DNA from 3 places in the Saccharopolyspora sp. ID03-671 genome. Region 1 is predicted to be linked to each of the others. Evidence: riboswitches for the same ligand, from Rfam matches in the RefSeq annotation. Region 1 holds a riboswitch; each other region holds the start of a gene.

Region 1 (7,496 bases):
TCCGAGGTGCCCGCGGTGGCCACGCACACCCGGAAGCCCCGGTCCGCGGCGGGCCGCCAGACCAGCAGCCGGGCCGTCTCGTCGTAGTCGCCGCCGGGAACCCGCACCTGCTCGGCGACCTCCGGGTCGACCCGGGTGACCAGCACCGGGCCGGTGCCGCGCGCCAGCAGTTCGGTGACGATGCCGGTGATCTCCTCCGGGCGCTTGCCCGGGCCGTAGACGACCTCGGGCAGGCCCTGGCGTGACTCGCGGTCGGTGTCGACGCGGGCGTAGCCGAGATCGGTGAAGCCCGTCATGACGCGGTCCGGGTGGGAAGCAGCGGCAGCAGCACGTTCATCCGGCCGCTGGTGAAGCCCGCCATGTCCAGCGCGCAGAAGTCGAAACCCGCGTCCCGGCCGGCGGCATCGAGCTCGGCGTGCAGCGCGGCAGCGCGGTCGATGTCCTCGGACGGCACCTCCAGGCGCGCCACCGTGCCCTGCCCGTGCGCCCGGACCCGGCACACCGGGAACCCGAGGTCGTGGACGGCGGCCTCGGCGCGCTCGATCCGGGCCAGCACCTCCGGCGTCACCGGATCGCCGTAGGCGACGCGGGAGGCCAGGCACGCCGCCGCTGGTTTGTCCGCAGTGGACAGTCCGAGCGCGGCGCTGGCCTCGCGCACCTCGTCCTTGGTCAACCCCGCGTCGACCATCGGAGCGACCGCGCCCCGGTGCGCCGCCGCCCGCTGGCCCGGCCGGTGATCGCCCAGGTCGTCCACATTGGTGCCCAGCGCGATGCGCGCGCCCATCGTCGCCGCCAGCGGTTCCAGCGCGTCGAAGAGCGCGGACTTGCAGTGGTAGCAGCGGTTTCCGTCGTTGGCCGCGTACTCCGGGCGGTCGGCCTCGTCGGTGCAGACCTCGACGTGGGCGAAACCGCGCTCGCGCGCGAAGCGCTTCGCCTGCCTGCGCTCCTCGGCGGCCAGGCTCGGCGACACGGCGGTGACCGCGAGCATCCGCGAGCCCAGAACCTGGTGCGCCACCACGGCCAGCAGCGCCGAGTCCACGCCACCGGAGAACGCCACGACCAGGGCTTCCTCGGTGCCGACACGAGCCCGCAGGCGGTCCAAACCGGTCACGACCTCACTCCTCACGCACGGCGGTACCCAGGTGGTCTGACCAGACCTTAACTCGTGCGGGCGATGCGTCCCATGCCCGCGAACGAGATCTTTCCGGTGGTCAACGAGCCTGTTGGGGCCCTGTTCGGAGTGCTAGTGCCGGACTCGCCCACGTGTCCCCCGACCGAGTGGCTCTCCCGGGGAAGGTGGCGTTATCGACCTACCTTCCGAGAGGAACGTGCCGACGGGAGGAGACTGCGGTGACCGACAACAGCGCTGCCCAGCAGATCGCGTCCGGATACGACACCGGGGGCGCCGCCGTCGACCTCGGCGCGGTCGTCATCGACAACGAGGCCGATGCCCAGGCCGCCGTGCGGATCCCGCTGGCGACCCTCAACCGGCACGGCCTGGTCGCCGGGGCCACCGGCACGGGCAAGACCAAGACGCTGCAGCTGCTGGCCGAGCAGCTCTCCGAAGCCGGGGTCCCGGTGGTGCTCGCCGACATCAAGGGCGACCTGTCGGGCCTGGCCCGGCCGGGGGAGGGCGGGGAGAAGCTCGCCGCCCGCGCCCAGGACGTCGGAGACGACTGGCAGGCCTCGTCCTACCCGGCGCAGTTCCTGTCGCTGGGCACCGGCGGGCGCGGCGTGCCGATCCGGGCGTCGATCACCAGCTTCGGTCCGCTGCTGCTGTCGAAGGTGCTCGGGCTCAACGCCACCCAGGAATCCACCCTCGGTCTGATCTTCCACTGGGCCGACCAGCGCGGCCTGGCGCTGCTGGACACCAAGGACCTGCGCTCGGTCATCCAGTACCTCACCAGCGACGAGGGCAAGGAGGACCTCAAGGGCATCGGCGGTGTCTCGGCGGCCAGCGCCGGGGTGATCCTGCGCGCGCTGGCGAACCTGGAGGCCCAGGGCGGCGACGAGTTCTTCGGCGAACCGGAGCTCGACGTCTCCGACCTGCTGCGGCAGGTCGAGGGCAAGGGCGTGGTCAACCTGCTCGAACTCGACGACGTGCAGGCCAACCCGGTGCTGTTCTCCACCTTCCTGATGTGGCTGCTGGCCGAGCTGTTCGAGGAACTGCCCGAGGCCGGCGACCTGGACCGGCCCAAGCTCGTGTTCTTCTTCGACGAGGCGCACCTGCTGTTCAACGACGCCTCCAAGGCGTTCCTGGACCGCATCGAGCAGACCGTGAAGCTCATCCGCTCCAAGGGCGTCGGCGTCTTCTTCTGACACCCAGCTGCCCACCGACCTGCCCAACCCGGTGCTGTCCCAGCTCGGTGCGCGCATCCAGCACGCCATCCGCGCCTTCACCCCCGAGGACCAGAAGGCGCTCGCCCGCACCGTCAAGACCTACCCGACCACCGAGCACTACCGGCTCGACCAGGCGCTCACCACCCTCGGCATCGGCGAGGCCATCGTGACCGTGCTGTCCGAGACCGGTGCGCCGACGCCGGTGGCCTGGACGCGGCTGCGGCCCCCGCGCTCGTTGATGGGCAGCATCGGCGAGGACGCCGTGCGGGAGGCGGCGCAGTCCTCGGACCTGCACGCCAAGTACGCCGAGACGATCGATCGCGAGTCGGCCTACGAGAAGCTCGCCGAGAAGGTCGCCGAACCCTCCGCCGGGCGGACCGGAGCGCCGGCCTCCGCACCCGACGGGGAGGTGCCGGAACAGCGGGAGCGCGAGGAGGCCGGGATGTTCCAGAAGGCGATGGAGAACCCCGCCGTGCGCTCGTTCTTCCGCTCCGCCGCCAGCGCCGTGGGCCGCGAGGTCACCCGGGGGTTGTTCGGGAACCGGAGGCACTGACGGACAACGCGTCACCCGATCAGGTAGGGTCTGCTCGACTTATCCACGCGGGAGCTCGGGCGCACCGGGCTGAGAGGGTGGCAGATCGCGCGCCACCGACCGCAGAACCTGTCCGGATAATGCCGGCGTAGGGAGCTGTCGATGACGCATGACGTCGCGCTGTCCGAAGTTCCGAACACCCTGGACGAACCGGCGCCGAAAACCCTGGGAGTGCTCGACCAGGGCGCGTTCTGGGGCAACCTCGGCGTGAGCCTGCTGGGCTTCAGCGGCGCGCTGGCGGTGCTCGCACCGGCCGGAGTGCCGCAGCTGTCGTTCGCCGCGGCGGTCACCGCGACCGTCGTCGGCACCGTGCTCGGCAGCATCATGGTCGGCATCGCAGCCATCCCGGGCGCGCGCACCGGCGCTCCCGCGATGATGCTGCTGCGGGGCCTGTTCGGCACCCGCCTGTCCTACGTGCCGACCGCGCTCAACATCCTGCAGCTGGTCGGCTGGGGCACCTTCGAACTGCTGGTGATCGCCCAGGGGGCCGAGGCGCTGTTCGGCGGCGGCCCGCAGTGGCTGTACGTGCTCATCGCCGGGGTGATCACCACCGCGTTGACGCTGCGCCCGCTCGGCGCGCTGCGACTGCTGCGCCGCTACGTCAGCGTCGCCGTGCTCATCGCGATGGTCTACTTCTTCGTGCAGCTGCTGATGAAACCGCTGCCGCCGATGCACGAGGGCTCGTGGGAGGGCTTCTGGCCGGGCGCGGACGCGGCGCTGGCCGTGGCGGTGTCCTGGTTGCCGGTCGCCTCGGACTACTCGCGGCACTCCCGCTCCGCGGGTGGCGCGTTCACCGCCGCGACCGTCGGTTACTCGATCACCCAGATCGCCTGCTACCTGCTGGGCCTGCTCGGCCTGGCGCTGGTCGGCTTCGACGGCGACAAGGCGTTCGACCCGCTGCTGGCCGCGCCGCTGGGCGTGCTGTTCTTCGCGGTTCTGGTGCTGCGCGAGGTCGACCAGTCCTTCGCCGACACCTACTCCACCGCGGTGTCCATCCAGAACCTGCGCCCCAGCACCGATCGCCGCGTGCTGAGCCTGATCGTCGGCGCGATCAGCACGCTGGCGGCGCTAACGATGGACATCGAGCAGTTCTCCAACTTCCTGCTGCTGATCGGTTCGGTGTTCGTGCCGATGTTCGGCGTGCTGGCCGTGGACTACTTCCACAACGCCCGCAACCGCGAGTGGGACGTCTCCGCCGAAGCGCCCTCGCGCTGGGGCATGCTCGTGGCCTGGCTGCTGGGCTTCGCGACGTTCCAGCTGATCAACCCGGGTGAGCTCGGCTGGTGGACCCAGCTGTGGACCAGCGCCCGCGAGGCCGTCGGGTTCACCGTGCCGACCTGGATGAGCGCCGCGCTGACCTCGTTCGTGATCTCCGCGGTGGCGGCGGGAGTCATCGGCCTGTTCGCCCGCCGCCACCGCGACTGATCGTCCGGGGACGGCTCCGGCCAGAAGGGGCCGTGGGGCCGGAGCCGTCGTTCCGGACCGCCGGGATCAGTGGTCCCGGCGTGCCACCAGGTGGGCGAGCGCCGTCAGACCCGCCGCCGCCTCCTCGTCCGGCTCGGCCTTGCGGAGATCCGACAGCGCCGCGGCCAGCAGCTCGTCGGCCTGCGCCTGGCTCCACGCCTTGCCGCCCGCCAACGTCACCAGCTCCGCGGCCTGGGCCAGCTCACCGCTGATCAGCGGCTGCTCCCGGTAGTACAGCGAGGCCAACCGCTGACCCGCGTTGGTGCCCGAGGTCAGGGCCGAGACCACCGGCAGCGTCTTCTTGCGCGTCCGCAGGTCGGAGAACACCGGTTTGCCGGTCATCGCCGGATCGCCCCAGATGCCCAGCAGGTCGTCGATGTGCTGGAACGCCAGGCCCAGCCGCTCGCCGAAGCTGCGCATCCGGGTGATCTGCTCCGGCGACCCGCCGCCGTAGAGCGCGCCGAGCGCGCACGCGCAGCCCAGCAGCGCACCGGTCTTGTCGCGCGCCATCCGCTGGCACTCGGCCACGCCCACGTCCGCGCGGGTCTCGAACTCCAGGTCCGCGTTCTGCCCGTCGATGAGCCCCAGCACCGCGCTGCTGAGCATCCGCACCGCGCCGGAGGACTCCGGGTGCCGGGAGGAGGCGAGCACGTCGGCCGCCAGCGACAGCAACGCGTCCCCGGCCAGGATCGCGGTGGCGTTGCCGAACACCGTCCAGGCCGTGGGCCGGTGCCGCCGCGTGACGTCACCGTCCATCACGTCGTCGTGCAGCAGCGAGAAGTTGTGCGCCAGCTCCACCGCCACCGCGGCCGGCACCGCGTCGGCCGGATCGCCGCCCACCGCCGAGGCGCTGAGCAGCACCATCGCCGGGCGCATCGCCTTGCCCCGGTCCGCGCGCACCGGGTCGCCGCGCTCGTCGAGCCAGCCCATGTGGTAACCGGCGACCTGCCGCATCCGGTCCGGGAGCCGGTCCACCGCCGCCCGCAGCGCCGGTTCGACCATCGTCCGGCTGCTGGTCAGCGCCTCGAATGCCTGACCGGCGCGGTTCGCGTCCTGCTGCATCGCGGTCATCTCCGCACTCCCTTCGCTCAGCGGGTGATTTCGACGTTCTCCAGGACGCCGAGCGCGTCCGGGACCAGCACTGCGGCCGAGAAGTAGGCGCTGACGAGGTAGGACAGCACCGCCTGATCGTTGATCCCGGAGAACCTCACGGAGATCCCCAGCTCCTGCTCCTCGGCGATCCCGGTCTGGCGCAGACCGACCACGCCGTGGTCGTCCTCGCCGGTGCGCATGCACAGGATGGAGGTGGTGCCCTTGCCGCTGATCGGGATCTTGTCGCTGGGCAGGATCGGCACGCCGCGCCACGCCTGCACCGGATGCCCCTGCACCTCGGTGGTCTGCGGGTAGATCCCGCGCTTGGTGCACTCGCGGCCGAACGCGGCGATGGTGCGCGGGTGGGCGAGGAAGAACCGCGACTTGCGCCTCCGCGACAGCAGCTCGTCGAGGTCCTCCGGCGTGGGTGGTCCGGTGCGGGTGTGCACGCGCTGCTGGAGGTCGGCGTTGTGCAGCAGGCCGAAGTCGCGGTTGTTGAGCAGCTCGTGCTCCTGGCGTTCCTTCAACGCCTCGATGGTCAGGCGGAGCTGCTGCTCGGTCTGGTTCATCGGCTGGTTGTAGAGGTCGGCGACGCGGCTGTGCACCCGCAGCACGGTCTGGGCCACGTTGAGCTCGTACTCGCGGGGTTCGAGCTCGTAGTCGACGAACGTGCCCGGCAGCACGACCTCACCGGAATGCCCTGAGGCCAGCGCGATGTCGGCCTCACCGCGCTTGTTGGTCGCCGGTGCGGGCGAGGCGTACTCGGCGGCCACGTGCGCGCGCAGCTCGTCGAACTGCCGGGTGACCTCGTGCAGCGCGGCGCGATCCAGCGTCAGCACGATGCACGGCGTCACCGCCCGGTAGGTGCTGTCCCACGTGGACTGAGCGGTGGCCAGCACCTGCGAACCGAAGAACGAGCCCCCGGCGAGGGTGTCGGTGACGGTGTCCTCGCCGTACTCACCGCTGCGGATCTTGTCGACCTTGCCGTGCGCGAGGAGCACGACCTCGGTCGCCGGTTCACCGGCCACCGACAGCAGCTGGCCCGGCTCGTAGTGCCGCTGCACGAACCGGTCGGCGAGCGCGCCCAGCGCCGAGTCGTCGTCGAACCCGCGCAGCAGCGGGAGTTCGGTGAGCTCGCGGGGGATGACCCGCACGGCGTCGCCGGTGTTGGTGAAGGTGATCCGGCCGTCGCCGGAGGCGTAGGTCAGCCGCCGGTTGACCCGGTAGGTGCCGGCGTCGATGTCGACCCACGGGAGCATCCTGCTCAGCCACCGCGAGGTCCTGCCCTGCATCTGCGGCTGCGTCTTGGTGGTCGTGGAGAGCTTGCGCGCAGCATCGGTGCTCAGGCTCAGAGCCGGCTGTTCGGTCGCGGTCAAGGTGGTTCAACTCCTCGGATCGGGAAGAGGAGCGGGCCGGCCGCTGCGACCGGCCCGCCTGTTCAGCTCTCGCGGCCCACTTCGACGTGCTCGAGAACGCCGAGCGCGTCGGGGACCATCACCGCGGCCGAGTAGTAGGTGCTGACCAGGTAGGACAGGACCGCCTGGTCGTTGATGCCCATGAAGCGCACCGACAGCCCGGGCCGGTACTCGTCGGGCAGACCCGTCTGGTGCAGGCCGACCACGCCCTGGTTCTGCTCGCCGAGGCGCATCAGCATGATCGAGCTGGTGCGCTTGTCGCTGACGTGCAGCTTGTCGCAGGGCAGGATCGGCACGCCCCGCCACGCGGGGACCTGGTGCCCGCCGAGGTCGATGCTCTGCGGGTACAGGCCGCGCTTGCTGCACTCCCGGCCGAACGCGGCGATGGTGCGCGGGTGCGCCAGGAAGCAGCCCGGTTCCTTCCACACCAGCGTGAGCAGCTCGTCCAGGTCGTCGGGCGTGGGCGGTCCGGTGCGGGTGGGGATGCGCTGCCGCAGGTCGGCGTTGTGCAGCAGGCCGAAGTCGCGGTTGTTGACCAGCTCCTCCTCCTGCCGCTCCCGCAGGGCCTCGATGGTCAGGCGGAGCTGCTGCTC
Region 2 (7,496 bases), 1.6 Mb from region 1:
ACCGCGCAACCGATGGCTGGAGCCTCCTTGGTGAACACCCCGCACCGGATATACCTCGTCGCCACCACCGGTCACCCCAACTACGGCGACGAGCTGATCGCCGCGGCGTGGCTCAAGCACCTGGCGAAGGTCGCTCCGCGCAGCGAGATCTGGATCGACTGCCCCAACCCCGGGCCCAGCTCGGTGATGCTCTCCGACCTGCACCCCAACGTGCGCTTCACCGACACGTTCTGGCGGTTGTGCTGGGAGGCCCCCGAGGACGAGCCGTGGGCCGTGGCGGCGTTCGTGCAGCACGCGATCCACAACCCCGGACTGGCGCCGCGCTGGGTCGCCGGCATCGAGCTGGTCAGGCAGATGGACCTGTTCCACGTGATCGGCGGCGGCTTCATCAACGGCATCTGGCCCCGCCACATCGGCCTGCTCGCGGCCACCGCCGCGGCCGCGCACCGCTCCGGCGGCCGCGCGGTGATGACCGGCCAGGGCCTCTCCCCGTCGCGGACGGGGGAGAACCGCTGCTGCGCAGCCTGGCCGACCAGTTCGAGGTCGTCGACGTCCGCGACGAGCCGTCGGCGGCGATGCTGGTCAACGCCTCCACCACCGGCGACGACATGTTCTTCGGCGTCGAGCCCGGCCTGTTCCGCACCGAGGACGACGACGTCCGCGAGGTCATGGTCTGCATGCAGTCGGACCTGCTGGACGAGACGGTCCCGGCGCTGGCCGGTTTCCTGCTCGACACGCTGCGCGAGTGGAAGGTCGACCCCGAGCAGGTGGCGTTCGTGGAGGGCATCCCGCGCGCCGACCGGGAGGTCTTCGCGCTCGTCGAGCACGACCTGCCCGGAGCCCGGTTCCACGCCTTCGACGAGATCATGCGCGAGGGCCTGCCCGCCAAGCCCGGGCAGCGGTGGCTGTCGACCCGGTTCCACCTGCACCTGCTGGCCGCCGCGGCCGGGGCGAGCGGCGTCGCGGTGTCGATCAACTCCGGCTACTACACCAACAAGCACCGGTCGCTGATCGAGCGCGGTTCGGGCTGGCAGCTGAGCGAGGGCCTGGAGATCCCGGCGAGTCCGAGCGGGGGCGGGTTCAGCACCGCCGCGCTGCGCGAGCTGCAGCAGCGCAAGTCGGCGCTGGCCAGGACCATCTACGGCTGAGCGACCCGGTCCGGCTCGGCGTGAGCCGCGTGGACGGGCGCGTCCTCCGGCGTGCGGGCCTCCGGGATCTCGCACGCCGGACCTTCCTCGGGATCCGGCCAGATCCGGGGCGCCTCGGTGATCTCGGGCCCGAGCTCGGCCTTCTCGGGCTCGTCGGATTCGGTCTGGTTCCGGCGGTCGGCGATGTAGAACGGCGCGGCGGCCAGGATCGGGACCGACATGCCGATGAACACGATCAGAAGAGAACTCACTGCCCCGGGACTCCATCCACGCCTGAAGAACGACCGCCCCCTGAATGCCCAGCTCGAGCAGGGGTTTCGCCCTGGATGTCGCTGTGCTGGGCGCTTCGTTAACACCACAAGATCGTGACCTGCATCACAACATGAATCACGCTTTGGTGTTATCCGAAGAGGGTGACGGCCCACCGCTCGCGATGAGCCGCCGTCAGCGTAACTGAGATGCGAATTCCTTGTCAGGCAAGGAATTTCGCGGTCGGCCAGGTCTCCTTGATCCACGCGCTGTTCCAGAACAGCCACTCGTACTCGGTCGCGCGGGCGAACGCGGCGAACATCTGCTCCCGCGTCGCCTCGTCGGCGCGCGCCGCGACCTTGTCGGTGAGCTCGCGCGCGGACAGCACCGCCTCGGCGAACTCGTCGTCGGCGTAGGTGGTGATCCACGCCTTGTACGGGTGACCGTCGATGGCGCCGGTCGCGTCGAGGATCGTGCTGCCGACGTGCTGGTAGACCCAGAAGCACGGCAGGATCGCCGCCAGCAGCACCGGGTAGGACTCGGTCAGCGCGCAGGCCCGCAGGTAGGACGTGTAGCCCAGGCACGTCGGCGAGGTGTCGATCCCGGCGATCTCCTCGTCGGTCAGCCCGAACTCGGCGACGTAGCCGGCGTGCAGCCGGCGCTCCTCGATCAGCGCGCCCTGCGCGGCACCGGCCAGGAACGCCGCGTCCGCGGCGTCGTCGGCACGGGCCGCCGCGGCCGACAGCGCCTGCGCGAAGCCGACCAGGTAGCGGGCGTCCTGGACGATGTAGAAGGCGAAGACGTCCCGCTGCAGGCTGCCGTCGGCGAGCGCGACGTTGAACGGGTGCTCCTCGATCGCCTTCTGGAGTCCGGCGGTCCGGTCCCACGCCTCAGCGCAGAAACCCCCGGCAGGCGGTGCGGGCAAGGTGCTCATGAAAACCCTCGCAGAGATCGGTGGGTCCGGGAGTCGGACAGTTCTAGCCAGAACTGTCCATGATCGAAGTCCGAAATGTCCGGTCAATTATGGCTAAAACTGTCACCACCAGCGGTGGAAGTGGTGCACCGGACCGTGACCGCGGCCCACGTCGAGGCGCTCCGAGGCGCGCAGCGCGTCGGTGAGGTACTGCTTGGCCTCGCGAACGGCCTCCAGCCAATCCGCGCGCTGCGGGCGCAGCGCCGCGATCGCCGCCGAGAGCGTGCAGCCGGTGCCGTGATCGTTGGTGGTGGCCACCCGCTCGCTGCTGAGGAACTCGGCCAGCCCGTCGCCGTGGAGCAGGTCGACGCTGGTCTCCCCGTCCAGGTGACCGCCCTTGAGCAGCACCTGCTTGGCGCCCAGGCCCGCCAGCCGCTCGGCCTGCGCCGGCATCTCGTCGGGGCTGCCGATCTCGGACTCGCCGAGCAGGTCGGCCGCTTCCGGCAGGTTCGGCGTGATCAGGTCCACCCGCGGCAGCAGCACGTCGCGCAGCGCGCCGACGGCCTCCGGCGCCAGCAGCCGGTCGCCGCTCTTGGCGACCATGACCGGGTCGAGCACCACGAACCGCGGCGCGTAGCGCTCCAGCACGGCCGCGACGGCGCGGATGACCTCGGCGTTGGCCAGCATGCCGATCTTGACCGCGTCCACCCGGACGTCGTCGAGCAGCGTCACCAGCTGGTCGGTGATGAAGTCCGGCGGCACCTCCTGCACCCGGCTCACCCCGGTCGTGGTCTGCGCGACCAGCGCGGTGATCACCGACATGCCGTAGGCGCCGTTGGCGGAGAAGGCCTTGAGGTCGGCCTGGATACCGGCACCGCCGCTCGGATCGGTCCCGGCGATGGTCAGCACGTTGGGGGCCATGACGTCCCTCCGCTAGTACGAGCTAGGTCAGGTTCAACGGGTCTGTTCTCAGCCCCTGGCCGGGGCACCCCGCGTCACTGGCACCAACCTAACAACCGAGGGCAAGCCCCGGCCCCGCGCGGTTCAGTCGATCAACCCGAGCACCTGGCCGACGCTGAGCACCTCGCCCGCCCGCACCTGGTGCCACGCCGTGCCGGTGGCCAGCGCCCGCACCCTGATCCCGGGGCCGTCGGAGTCGGCCGGACGCAGCTCGGCCAGCGGCTGACCCGCCCGCACCCGGCTGCCGTCCGGCACCAGCCACCGCACGACCACCCACCGGTCCGGGCCGGGCCGCGCGCCCGGCAGGTGCAACTCGGTCATCTCGCGGCCCCCCGCCTCGCCGAGCGGTCAGGATGCGGCGAATGCCGCAGCGGATGAGCCCACCCGCAGGAAAAGCCACCCCGATGGAGCAGTGCGATCGCGATCGATTTCACACCGTGAAAGCCCCCACCGGAAGGCAAGGTCACCCTTCGTCGAAGACTAAAGTGGAGGGCGATGGAAACCACGACCGATGCCCCAGGCTTCGCCCGCTCGCGCCGGCAGCGTCCTGCTCAGGACCCGGCGCAGATCTGGGCGCCGCTAGCGGACCTGACCGAGGCCGCCGTCGCGGCCGCCGGATCGGGGACGGTGGCGATCACCCGCGGATTCGACCGCAACAGCCGTCAGCGCGCCAAAGCGCTGCGCGAACTGCTGTCCCGGCGCGACGTGCCGGCGATCGAGGTCACGCCCGCCCCGGGCAGTGACCGGCTGCTGACCGACGTGGCGGTCAGCGCGGTGGTCAACCTGATCGGCGCCGGCTCGTGGCAGCCCTACCGGCTGGCCGCGCAGCTGCGCGCCCCGGTGCTGACCCCCAAGCCCGGCACCGAGCCGGGCGAGGAGGCCACCAGGGATGTCATCGCGCTGGCCGGCGAGGAGTCCGGCAAGCGGGACGTCGCGCTCTCGCACGTCGCGGTCCGCGGCGACAACCCGGCCGAGGGTCGGCTGACCGTGTCCTTCGACGGCTCCGAGCAGGTCATCGAGGGCGGCTGGCTGACCGCGACGGTCTCCGGCGACGCGCTGAGCGTGCAGTTCGGCGGCCAGGACCTGGCCGAGCAGGCGGTCACCACCGGCACGATCCGCGTCCAGGCCTCCGACGCACCGCACCGCCTGGTGCGCGACGAGCTGCCGATCGCCGACTTCGAAGGCGCGGTCGTGCTCTCCGCCGAGGAAGCCGGGCTGAAGGTTCGCCCGGTCTGACCAAATCTGACACCGGACGGGTGTATCCGGCTAACAGCACCGGCTCAGGGGCGATTCCCGTTGTGGGATCGCCCCTGAGTCGTGTCCGGGGTCGCGACCGGGGAACCGCAGGTCCGGACATGGCTCACAGCGTTTTCAGGTGATTTCGCCGCAGTGCCGTCATGCACGTCGGGCCGGCGCGTCCCTACACCGGAAGCGCGCAGCGCGCCGCTTCACCGCATCTGGCGGATCGGCACAGGGAGGCTGGGACTGTGGGGCCCAACCAGGAGTGGCACATCAGCTGCCGCGACGTCGCCGGACGGCGACAGGACATGTCGGTGTTCGTCAACCACGGCCGGGTCGTGATCGTGTCACCGCCCGGGGAGACGGCGGTGCTCTCACCGCTGGAGGTCGGCCGTCTGCGCGCGGCCCTGCGCGACGCGGTCGTCACCGCGGCGGGGACCGAGTAGGCCCCGACCCGGATCACTGGGGGTCGGCGCGGCGGGAGAGGCTCCCCCCTCACCCGCCGCGCCGCCTACGTCGCGACCGCGGAATCGGGATACTCGACACGGAGGGCTTGGCCGGGAGGATTACTCACGGCACAATCTACTCCCGAGTAGGTTTCGCGGACGAGGGGTGACCGAGTGAGCTTTCTGCGGCGACTGCCGAGCTTTCTGACCAACCACGCCGCACCGGCCCTGCACACCTTGTTCGTGCTGGTCAAGCAGGGTGTGGTGCGACCGATGCGGCCCGACAGGCTGGTCCGCATCGCCCTGGCCTACCGCCGTTGGGGCATCACCCTGCCGCTCGGCTTCGCCGTCGGCGCCGCGCGCCACCCGGACCGACCGGCCGTGATCGACGAGCGCGGAGCGCTCAGCTACGCCGAGCTCGCCACCCGCACCACCCGGCTGGCCGCCGCGCTGCGCGACCGGGTGCCCGCCAGGACCCGCGTCGGCGTGCTCACCCGCAACCACCACGGGCCCGTCGAGGTCATCGTGGCCGCCGCCAAGCTCGGCGTCGACGTCGTGCTGCTCAACGTCGGGCTCAGCACCCGCCAGCTCGCCGACGTGCTCGCCGAGCAGAACGTCAGCCTGCTCGTCCTCGACGAGGAGTTCGCCGGACACCTCCAGGACCTGCCCAGCGACCTCGACGTCGTCCTCGGGTGGGCCGACGGGCCCACCGAGCACCACACGCTCGACCACCTCATCGCCACGGAGCCCGCCACCAAGCTCCCGCGGCCGCCGCGGCACTCGCGGCTGATCGTGCTCACCTCCGGCACCACCGGGACGCCCAAGGGCGCTCGCCGGCCCGACCCGCCGAGCCTCAACCCCGCGGGCGCGGTGTTCTCCCGCATCCCGCTGCGCGCCGGCGAGCGCGTCCTGCTCAGCGCTCCCCTGTTCCACACCTGGGCGATCGCCGGGTTCCAGCTCTCCGCCGTGCTCGGCGCGACGCTGGTGCTGCGCCGCAAGTTCGACGCCGTCGACACGCTGCGGACCGTGCAGCGGCACCGGGTCAGCGCCATGTTCGGCGTCCCGGTGATGCTGCAGCGGATCCTCGACCTGCCCGCCGAGGAGCGCGAGCGGTTCGACACCTCGTCGCTGCGCATCGTCGCCGCCAGCGGTTCCGCGCTGCCCGGTGACCTGGCCACCCGATTCCAGCGCGCCTTCGGCCCGGTGCTCTACAACCTCTACGGTTCCACCGAGGTCTCGTGGGTCAGCATCGCCACGCCCGCCGACCTGCGCGCCGCCCCGAGCTCGGCCGGGCGGCCGCCGCGCGGCACGCAGGTGCGCATCCTCGACGACAACGGCGAACCGGTCCGCCGAGGCGAGACCGGGCGGATCTTCGCAGGCAACGACATGCTGTTCGACGGCTACACCAACGGCAACAGCCGGGAACGCCGCGACGGCCTCATGTCCACCGGCGACCTGGGACGATTCGACCGATCCGGACGCCTGTTCATCGCGGGCCGCGAGGACGACATGATCATCTCCGGCGGAGAGAACGTCTACCCCAAGGAGACCGAGGACGCCATCACCAGGCTCGACGAGGTGGCCGAGGCCGCCGTCATCGGCGTCGACGACGCCGACTTCGGTCAGCGCCTGGCCGCGTTCGTCGTGCCCCGCGATAAGGGCGCCCTCGACGCCGACCAGGTCCGCAACCACGTGCGCGGGTGCGTCTCGAAGTTCGCCGTCCCGCGCGATGTGATCTTCCTCGACGAGCTCCCCCGCAACCCCACCGGCAAGGTCGTCCCCCGCGAACTGCGATCCCACCTCGACGAATAGCCGAGGTACCGATCAAGACACTCTTCCCGCGGCCCGGGGGTCGCGGGAGTTAGGCTGCGTCGAGTGAATGACCGTCTAGTGTGGATCGACTGCGAAATGACCGGGCTGGAGCTCGGCAAGGACGCGTTGATCGAAATCGCCGCCCTGGTCACCGACGCCGACCTCAACATCCTCGGCGACGGCGTCGACATCGTCATCCACGCCGATGACGACGCCCTCGCCGGGATGCCCGAAGTCGTGCGCGACATGCACGCGCGCTCCGGGCTCACCGACGAGGTCCGCGCCTCCCAGGTGACCCTCGCCGAGGCCGAGCAGCAGGTCCTGGAGTACATCCGGCAGTACGTGCCCGACGTGCGCTCCGCACCGCTGGCCGGCAACTCCATCGCCACCGACCGCGGGTTCATCGCCCGCGACATGCCGCAGCTCGACGCCCACCTGCACTACCGGATGGTCGACGTCTCCTCCGTCAAGGAGCTCTGCAAGCGCTGGTACCCGCGCATCTACTACGCGCAGCCGGAAAAGGGACTCGCCCACCGCGCCTTGGCCGACATCCGCGAATCCATCCGCGAACTGGCCTACTACCGGCGCACCGCGTTCGTCCCGCACCCCGGCCCCAGCAGCGAGCAGGCCCAGGCCGTCGCCGCCGAACTCCTCAGCGACAACGAAGGGGTCAGCGGGACCACCAAGGCCCGCGAGCAGTCCTGAGACTGCCGCTGAGCTGCTCGGACG
Region 3 (7,496 bases), 2.4 Mb from region 1:
CCGCTGTAGGAGCGGGCCGACAGGTAGCTGGTCTCGGCGAGCTTGAGCGCGGCCTCGTGCGCGGTGGCCAGCGAGTACCCGCGCCCGGTCGTCACCAGGCGGCCGGCGAACCGGTAGCGCTGCGCGGTCTCCTCGACGGGGTCGCGCGACTCGTCGAGCGCGGTGGCCGCCAGGTCCGGGAGGGCGCGGGCGTGCGCGCCGTCCCCGCCGCGAATGGCATCGATGAACAGGTACAACGCCAGCAGCGTGGCGCTGTAGGTCTTGGTCGCGGCGACCGCCCGCTCCGGGCCCGCGCAGATGTCCAGCGACAGCTCGGCGGCCGAGGCCAGCGGCGAGTCGGCGGTGTTGGTGACCGCGACGGTCAGCGCTCCGCGCGCCCGGCCGGACTCGGTGACCGCGACGAGGTCGGGCGAGCCGCCGCTCTGACTGACGGTCACCAGCAGCACGTCGGTCAGGTCCGGCCGGGCGCCGTAGAGCGTGGTCGTCGACGGCGAGGTGAGGCCGACGGGCAGTTGCAGCAGCACCTCGATCAGGTACTTCGCGTAGAGCGCGGCGTGGTCGCTGGAACCGCGCGCCGCGAGCAGCGCGAACCGCGGGCGCCGCTCGGCCACGGCCGCCGCGACCTCGGCGATCTGCTCGCGGGCGGCCAGCAGGTCCGCGAAGACCGCGGGCTGCTGGTCGATCTCGTCCTTCATGTGGGTGCCGGGGGTGGCGGACATGTCGGGCCCATCCCTTCCATAAGGTCCAGACCAATTCTACTCGGTCCGGAACCGGAGAGCACTGGCGTTCGTCCGATGGACGGCTTCACCGCGACCGCCGGGGCGTCACGGATTGTGGTGAGCGACACTCATTGTCAACAGGAATCGGCGTTAGTGTGCTCGCACACCAAAGACTGAATTGATCAGCACGCACGATCTGCGCCGGGTGCGTTCCGCGCGGCGGCGCGGTCGGGCATGCTCGATGGTCAGGCTGCGGCGGGTAGGAGGAACGATGCTCGACACGACCGTGTCCGGCGGGGCGGATCCGCAGGGTCGCGCGCCGCGGGAACCGAAGTACTGGGGTCTCAAGCAGCACCTGCTCGACCTGCTGCGGTCGATGCCCCCCGGTTCGCCGATCCCCACCGAGCGCTCGCTGGCCTCGGAGTTCGACGTCTCCCGCACCACGGTCCGCCAGGCCCTCGCGGAGCTGACCGTGGAAGGCCGGCTGCTGCGCGTGCAGGGCAAGGGCACCTTCGCCGCCAAGCCCAAGGTCGCCCAGCGGCTCCAGCTGTCCTCCTACACCGAGGACATGCGCGCCCAGGGCAGGCAGCCCACCTCCCGGCTGCTGGAGGTCGTCGAGGAGGCCGCCGACGAGGAGCTCGCCGTCCTGCTCGGCACCAAGGCCGGGTCCGCGGTGCTCCGCCTGCGCCGCCTGCGGCTGGCCGACGGCGAGCCGATGGCCATCGAGACCACCCACCTGCCGCTGGCCCGCTTCCGCGGCCTGACCGCGAGGCTGGAGTCCGGCGGCTCGCTGTACCAGGTGCTGCGGGAGACCTTCGAGGTCGAGCTCGGCCACGCCGAGGAGACCATCGAGACCGCGCTGGCCAGTCCCGAGGAAGCGGAGCTGCTCGGCTCCGACGTCGGCCTGCCGATGCTGCTGCTGTCCCGGCACTCCTTCGACACCGAGGGCCGCCCGGTGGAATGGGTGCGTTCGATCTACCGCGGTGATCGCTACAAGTTCGTCGCGCGCCTGAATCCGCCCGCCTGAATCTTCACGCTGCGCGCAATCGGAATTCCGGGCAGTGACACCGCTTTTCGTTACACGTCGTGGGAGTGCTCACGAAAGACGCGGGCGGGGAGAAAACCTCGCGGGCGTGCGCGTTGGGTGGGGCAGAGCGAAGGACTCCCATTGCGCGTGTGAGGGAAATGGTGAAGGGCGGCGCGGATTCGGCCGAAGAAGATCGGCCGGAGAAGCAGAGCGAGAAGAAGATGCAGGTCTCCCCGGCTCAGGTCGGCGGAGCGGCGCTGGCGTCGGCGACGGCGGCGTTCCTCGGTTCGCGGCTCGGCGTGGCCGGGACCGTGCTCGGCGCGGGCCTGACCAGCGTGATCATCACCGTCGGCGGAGCGCTGTACCAGCGGTCGTTCGAGAAGACCCGGGAGAAGGCCGCAGTCGCCGCCGCGAAGGCCGCCGAACTGCGGCAACGCCGCACCCAGCTGGGGCGGCCGAGGTCCGGCGAGACCGAGGAGGTGACGCGGAAGCTGGAGGTCACCGGCCTGCAGTGGCCCGGCGGCGAGGCCGTGGATGAACCCGCGACCGTCGAGAGGCCCGGGGCCGTCGAGAAGCCCGGGGCCGTCGAGGAACCCCGCACCTTGCTCTCGCCGCCGGTGCCCCGCCGCAGGTGGGGGCGTTGGGCGCTGGTCGGCGCGACCTGCGCGTTCGTGTTCGCGGTGAGCATGCTGCTGGTCACCGGCTTCGAGGGGATCACCGGTCGTCCGCTGTCCGGCGGTGATGGGACGACGCTCGGTCAGGTGCTGCAGCCCGCCCCCGTCGAGGCCGAGCGGACCGAGCCCACCACCGGCGAACCGGCTCCGACCAGCGAGGCGCCGTCGGCGGAACCCTCCGCTCCCTCCACCCCGCCGAGCAGCGAGGCCCCGATGCCCACGGCGCCGCCGACCGAATCCGGTTCTCCCACAACGCAACCCTCGACCACCGAATCCGCACCGGAGTCGACCGAACCCGCTCCGCAGTCGACGCTGCCGGGACTCCCGCTCGGATAAATGCGAAAAACGGTGAAACGCCGCCATTCTGTCGGTGATCTCCGATGAAAGGGGAGTTGTTTTGCGCACATTGCGCTAAAAGCTGGATGTGATTTCCCTGAGAGGATCTGATACTGGACCGGCGACGGGGCCTTGAGAGATCAGGTCACTACAAGGGAGACACGAGATGAAACGTAGACTCGCGGCTCGCATTGCCGGGACCGTTCTGGTCACCGCGGGCACGGTCGCCGCGCTCACCGTGCCGGCCACCGCCACCGCGCCGACCGCCGTTCCGGTGGCGGGCACGTTGCTGGAGGCCATGCAGCGCGACCTGGGCCTCACCGAGGCGCAGGCCCTCGACCGGCTCCACCTCGAATCCGCGGCCCAGCGCACCGAGAGCACCCTGCGCGGCGCGTTAGCCGACGCCTTCGGCGGCGCCTACTTCGACTCCGCGACCGGCAAGCTCGTCGTCGGCGTGACCGACGCGGCCCGCTCCGAGCAGGTCCGCGCCGCCGGGGCCGAGGTCCGCCAGGTCGCCTTCAGCGCCCAGCAGCTCACCGGCGTCATCGACGGCCTCAACGCGGGCAAGGCGCAGGCCCCGCAGAGCGTCACCGGCTGGTACACCAGCAACCGGCAGAACGCGGTCGTCGTCACGGTCAAGCCGGGTGCCGCCGCCGAGGCCGCGCAGTTCGCGCAGGCCGCGGGCGCTCCCGACGGCGCGGTGAAGATCGTCGAGTCGCAGGAGCAGCCGAAGACGCTGATGGACGTGGTCGGCGGCAACGCCTACTACATCGGCAGCGGTGCCCGCTGCTCCGTCGGCTTCGCCGTTGACGGCGGTTTCGTCTCGGCAGGCCACTGCGGTGGCGCCGGCGACACCACCACCGAGCCCAGCGGCACCTTCGAGGGCTCGTCCTTCCCGGGTGACGACTACTCCTACATCTCCGTCGGCGACGACGACACCCCGCAGCCCGCGGTGAACAACTACCAGGGCGGCACCCAGGCCGTCGCCGGGTCGTCCGAGGCCGCCGAGGGCGCCTCGATCTGCCGCTCGGGTTCCACCACCGGCTGGCACTGCGGCACCGTCGAGGCCAAGAACCAGTCCGTGCAGTACGAGCAGGGCACGGTCGAGGGCCTGACCCGCACCGACGTCTGCGCCGAGCCGGGCGACTCCGGTGGCTCGTTCATCTCGGGCGACCAGGCCCAGGGCATGACCTCGGGTGGTTCGGGCGACTGCAGCAGCGGTGGCACGACCTACTTCCAGCCGGTCGGCGAGGCCCTGTCCGCCTACGGCGTCTCCCTGCTGACCCAGTGATCTGAGACTTCCCCGCTCACGGCTTCTGTCGTGGGTGGGGGAAGTTCTCATGAAAACTGACACGACCCCCGGGACCAGTCCCGGGGGTCGTCGTGTCAGGGAAGTCGCGACCGCAGCTCGCGCGCCGCCGCGGCGGGGTCCTCGGCCTCGGTGATCGCGCGGACCACCACGATCCGCTCGGCACCGGCCTCGACGGCCTCGTCGACGTTGTCGAGCCCGATGCCGCCGATGGCGAACCACGGGCGACCGTGGCCGCGGTGCTCGGCCGCGTGCCGGACCAGGTCGATGCCCGCGGCCGGACGCCCGGGCTTCGTCGGCGTCGTCCACACCGGGCCGGTGCAGAAGTAGTCCACACCCGCCTCGGTGGCCGCCGAGTCCGCCTGCGCGATGTCGTGCGTGGAGCGGCCGATCACCACCTGGTCGCCGACGACGCGGCGGGCGAGCTCCACCGGCAGGTCGTCCTGGCCCAGGTGCAGCACGTCGGCCTCGGCCGCGAGCGCCACGTCGGCGCGGTCGTTGACCGCCAGCAGCGCCCCGTGCCGGACGCACGCCTCCGCCAGCACCTCCAGCGCCGCGAGCTCCTGGCGAGCCTCCAGCGGAGCGCCGTTCGGGCCCTTGTCCCGGAGCTGGATGATGTCCACCCCGCCCTCCAGGGCGGCGTCGACGAACTCCGCGAGATCACCCCGCTCGCTCCGAGCGCCGGTGCACAAGTACAACTTCGCCTCGGCGAGGCGAGCGCGAATCCCGAAGCCGTCCAAACCAGGCATGCCCCCAGCCTAGAGGAGGGCGGGCCCAACCAACCTCTGACGTCGTGATCTGCGGACGGGTAGTGTGGTGGGCGGTGAGCACGGGAGCCCGGCGGACCGGGCTGAGAGGGAGCGCAGGGCTCCGACCGTCGAACCTGATCCGGGTCATGCCGGCGCAGGGAGCGTGGAGTTGTCTGGGAAACGAACCGATCATGTCGTCGTGGTGGGCGGCGGAGTCGTCGGCCTGTCGGTGGCCTGGCGCGCCGCCGAGGCCGGGAACCGGGTGAGCCTGGTCGATCCGGCCCCCGCCTCCGGCGCATCGCACGTGGCGGGCGGGATGCTCGCCCCCTTGGCCGAGGCGTGGCCCGGCGAGGAGGAACTGCTCGAACTCGGCACGACGTCGCTGGACCGCTGGCCCGGCTTCGCCGACGAGCTCGCGCGCGCCGCCGGACTGCCGTCCGGGCTGCGCACCGAGGGCACGTTGATGATCGGCGTCGACGGCGCCGACCGCGGCGAGCTCGACACCGTCGCCGGGTACCTGGCCGGGCTCGGCCGCAGCGTCACCCGGCTGACCGGCCGCGAGCTCCGCAAGCGCGAACCCGCGCTGGGCCCCGCGGTGCGCGGCGGGCTGGAGATCCCCGGTGATCTCGCGGTGGACAACCGGCTCGCGCTGACCGCGCTGCAGGCGGCGGCGAAGGCGGCGGGCGTGGAGTTCGTCGCCGAGCGCGCCGAGCGGGTCCGGTCCGGTGCCGTGGAACTGGCCGACTCCGAGCTGGAGTGCGACGTCGCGGTGATCTCCGCGGGCGTGCGCTCCGGAGATCTGCACCCCGCGCTGTCCGGCAAGATCCGCCCGGTCAAGGGCGAGATCCTGCGGCTGCGGCGCCGCGCCACCGCGCTGCCGCCGCCGGTGCGCACCGTGCGCGGCCCGGTGCGCGGCAGGCCCTGCTACCTGGTGCCGCGCGACGACGGGGGAGTGGTGCTCGGCGCCACCCAGCACGAGGTCGGCTTCGACACCGAGGTCACCGTCGGCGGCGTCCGCGACCTGCTCTCCGACGCCGAGACCGTGATGCCGGGCATCGCCGAGTACGCGCTGGTCGAGGCCACCGCAGGGTTGCGCCCGAGCACCGCCGACAACCTGCCGCTCATCGGCTGGCTGGAACCCGGGGTGCTGGCCGCCACCGGACATCACCGGGGCGGGTTCCTGCTCACGCCGGTCACCGCCGACGCGGTGCTGGCGCTGCTGCGCGGGGACGAGCCCGGCGCGCTCATCAAGGCCACCGATCCGAGTCGTTTGGGAGGGCAGCAGTGAACGTCGTGATCAACGGCGAGGCGCGGGAGGTCGCCGCCGACGCCACGCTCGCGTCGGTTCTGGACGACTTCGGCGTGCCGGAACGAGGCGTGGCCGTGGCCCTGGACGGCGCGGTGGTGCCGCGCGCGTCCTGGCGGGGCACGGCGGTGCACGCCGACGCCAGCATCGAAGTCCTCACCGCAGTGCAAGGAGGGTGACCGTGGACGACCCATTGGTGATCGCCGGTCGTGAGTTCGGTTCGCGTCTGATCACCGGGACCGGCGGGGCCACCAACCTCGCGGTCCTGGAGCGCGCGCTGATCGCGTCCGGCACGGAGCTGACCACCGTCGCGATGCGTCGCGCCGACGCGGGCGGCGGCACCGGCGTGCTCGACCTGCTGCGCAAGCTGGGCATCGAGGCGCTGCCCAACACCGCGGGCTGCCGCACCGCGGCCGAAGCGGTGCTCACCGCCCAGCTGGCCCGCGAAGCGCTGGAGACCAACTGGGTCAAGCTGGAGGTGGTGGCCGACGAGGACACCCTCCTGCCCGACCCGGTGGAGCTCCTCGACGCCGCCGAGCAGCTGGTGGACCAGGGCTTCGTCGTCCTGGCCTACACCAACGACGACCCGGTGCTGGCGCTGAAGCTGGAGGAGGTCGGCTGCGCGGCGGTCATGCCGCTGGGCTCGCCGATCGGCACCGGCCTGGGCATCCGCAACCCGCACAACATCGAGATGATCGTCTCCCGGGCGAACGTCCCGATCGTCCTCGACGCGGGCATCGGCACGGCCTCCGACGCGGCTCTGGCGATGGAGCTCGGCTGCTCCGCGGTCCTCCTTGCCACCGCGGTCACCCGGGCCCAGGACCCGGAGCGGATGGCCACGGCCATGCGCTCGGCGGTCGAAGCGGGCCGCCTCGCCTCCCAAGCGGGCCGCATCCCCCAGCGCTTCTGGGCCCAAGCCTCCAGCCCCGGTACCCCGATGGGCTAGGGCAGAGGACGGTTCTAGCGAGAATCGCCCGGGGTTCGGACCACCGAATCCCGGGCGATTCTCACCGAAAACCCGTCCTTGCCCGAGCTCCGGGCGACCCGCCGCGGTTCGGCTCAGCGGATGTGGAGGCGTTCGGGGCGGACGAAGCTGATCGTGTAGCTCTTCCACGGGTTGTCGTAGCCGAAGGTGCGGTCGATGGCCTGGCGGGCGTGCAGGGCGTTCTCCACCAGGGAGCTCGCCAGCAGCTCGGAGGCCGGGGCGCCGCCCGCCGGGATGTCGGGGATCTTCGCCGTGGACTTGCCGCCCAGCAGGTCGTCGACCGAGCGCAGCGCGGGGACCGCGACCTTGCGCTCCTCGGCGGGCCGGAAGGCCAGCGTGGAGACGTCCTGGCGCAGCGCGTCCAGGGCGATCGCGGCGGCGCGGGTGGCGT

What was found. Region 1 has a riboswitch for thiamine pyrophosphate ahead of REH65_RS04720 (purine-cytosine permease family protein). Riboswitches for the same ligand answer to the same signal wherever they lie in the genome.
Region 2: linked by a shared signal. The riboswitch ahead of thiD (bifunctional hydroxymethylpyrimidine kinase/phosphomethylpyrimidine kinase) and the one ahead of REH65_RS04720 (purine-cytosine permease family protein) in region 1 are both predicted to bind thiamine pyrophosphate.
Region 3: linked by a shared signal. The riboswitch ahead of thiO (glycine oxidase ThiO) and the one ahead of REH65_RS04720 (purine-cytosine permease family protein) in region 1 are both predicted to bind thiamine pyrophosphate.

The regions. Positions count from the first base shown of each region.
Region 1 is NZ_CP134054.1:1,004,325-1,011,820, reverse strand. Features, by position in the region: gene larB (nickel pincer cofactor biosynthesis protein LarB) at 1-296, opposite strand, end outside; gene larE (ATP-dependent sacrificial sulfur transferase LarE) at 293-1,111, opposite strand; partial or broken gene REH65_RS04725 (helicase HerA-like domain-containing protein) at 1,351-2,893, shown strand; TPP riboswitch at 2,931-3,044, shown strand; gene REH65_RS04720 (purine-cytosine permease family protein) at 3,035-4,357, shown strand; gene REH65_RS04715 (family 2 encapsulin nanocompartment cargo protein polyprenyl transferase) at 4,424-5,467, opposite strand; gene REH65_RS04710 (family 2B encapsulin nanocompartment shell protein) at 5,485-6,864, opposite strand; gene REH65_RS04705 (family 2B encapsulin nanocompartment shell protein) at 6,927-7,496, opposite strand, start outside.
Region 2 is NZ_CP134054.1:2,618,814-2,626,309, forward strand. Features, by position in the region: partial or broken gene REH65_RS11695 (polysaccharide pyruvyl transferase family protein) at 13-450, shown strand; gene REH65_RS11700 (hypothetical protein) at 576-1,148, shown strand; gene REH65_RS11705 (hypothetical protein) at 1,139-1,399, opposite strand; gene tenA (thiaminase II) at 1,621-2,331, opposite strand; gene thiD (bifunctional hydroxymethylpyrimidine kinase/phosphomethylpyrimidine kinase) at 2,434-3,231, opposite strand; TPP riboswitch at 3,219-3,313, opposite strand; gene REH65_RS11720 (hypothetical protein) at 3,355-3,591, opposite strand; gene REH65_RS11725 (hypothetical protein) at 3,766-4,506, shown strand; gene REH65_RS11730 (hypothetical protein) at 4,758-4,955, shown strand; gene REH65_RS11735 (AMP-binding protein) at 5,130-6,767, shown strand; gene orn (oligoribonuclease) at 6,831-7,472, shown strand.
Region 3 is NZ_CP134054.1:3,401,499-3,408,994, reverse strand. Features, by position in the region: gene REH65_RS15600 (SIS domain-containing protein) at 1-719, opposite strand, end outside; gene REH65_RS15595 (GntR family transcriptional regulator) at 991-1,746, shown strand; gene REH65_RS15590 (hypothetical protein) at 1,896-2,756, shown strand; gene REH65_RS15585 (alpha-lytic protease prodomain-containing protein) at 2,923-4,047, shown strand; gene thiE (thiamine phosphate synthase) at 4,143-4,814, opposite strand; TPP riboswitch at 4,885-4,992, shown strand; gene thiO (glycine oxidase ThiO) at 4,984-6,102, shown strand; gene thiS (sulfur carrier protein ThiS) at 6,099-6,299, shown strand; gene REH65_RS15565 (thiazole synthase) at 6,302-7,066, shown strand; gene REH65_RS15560 (FUSC family protein) at 7,180-7,496, opposite strand, start outside.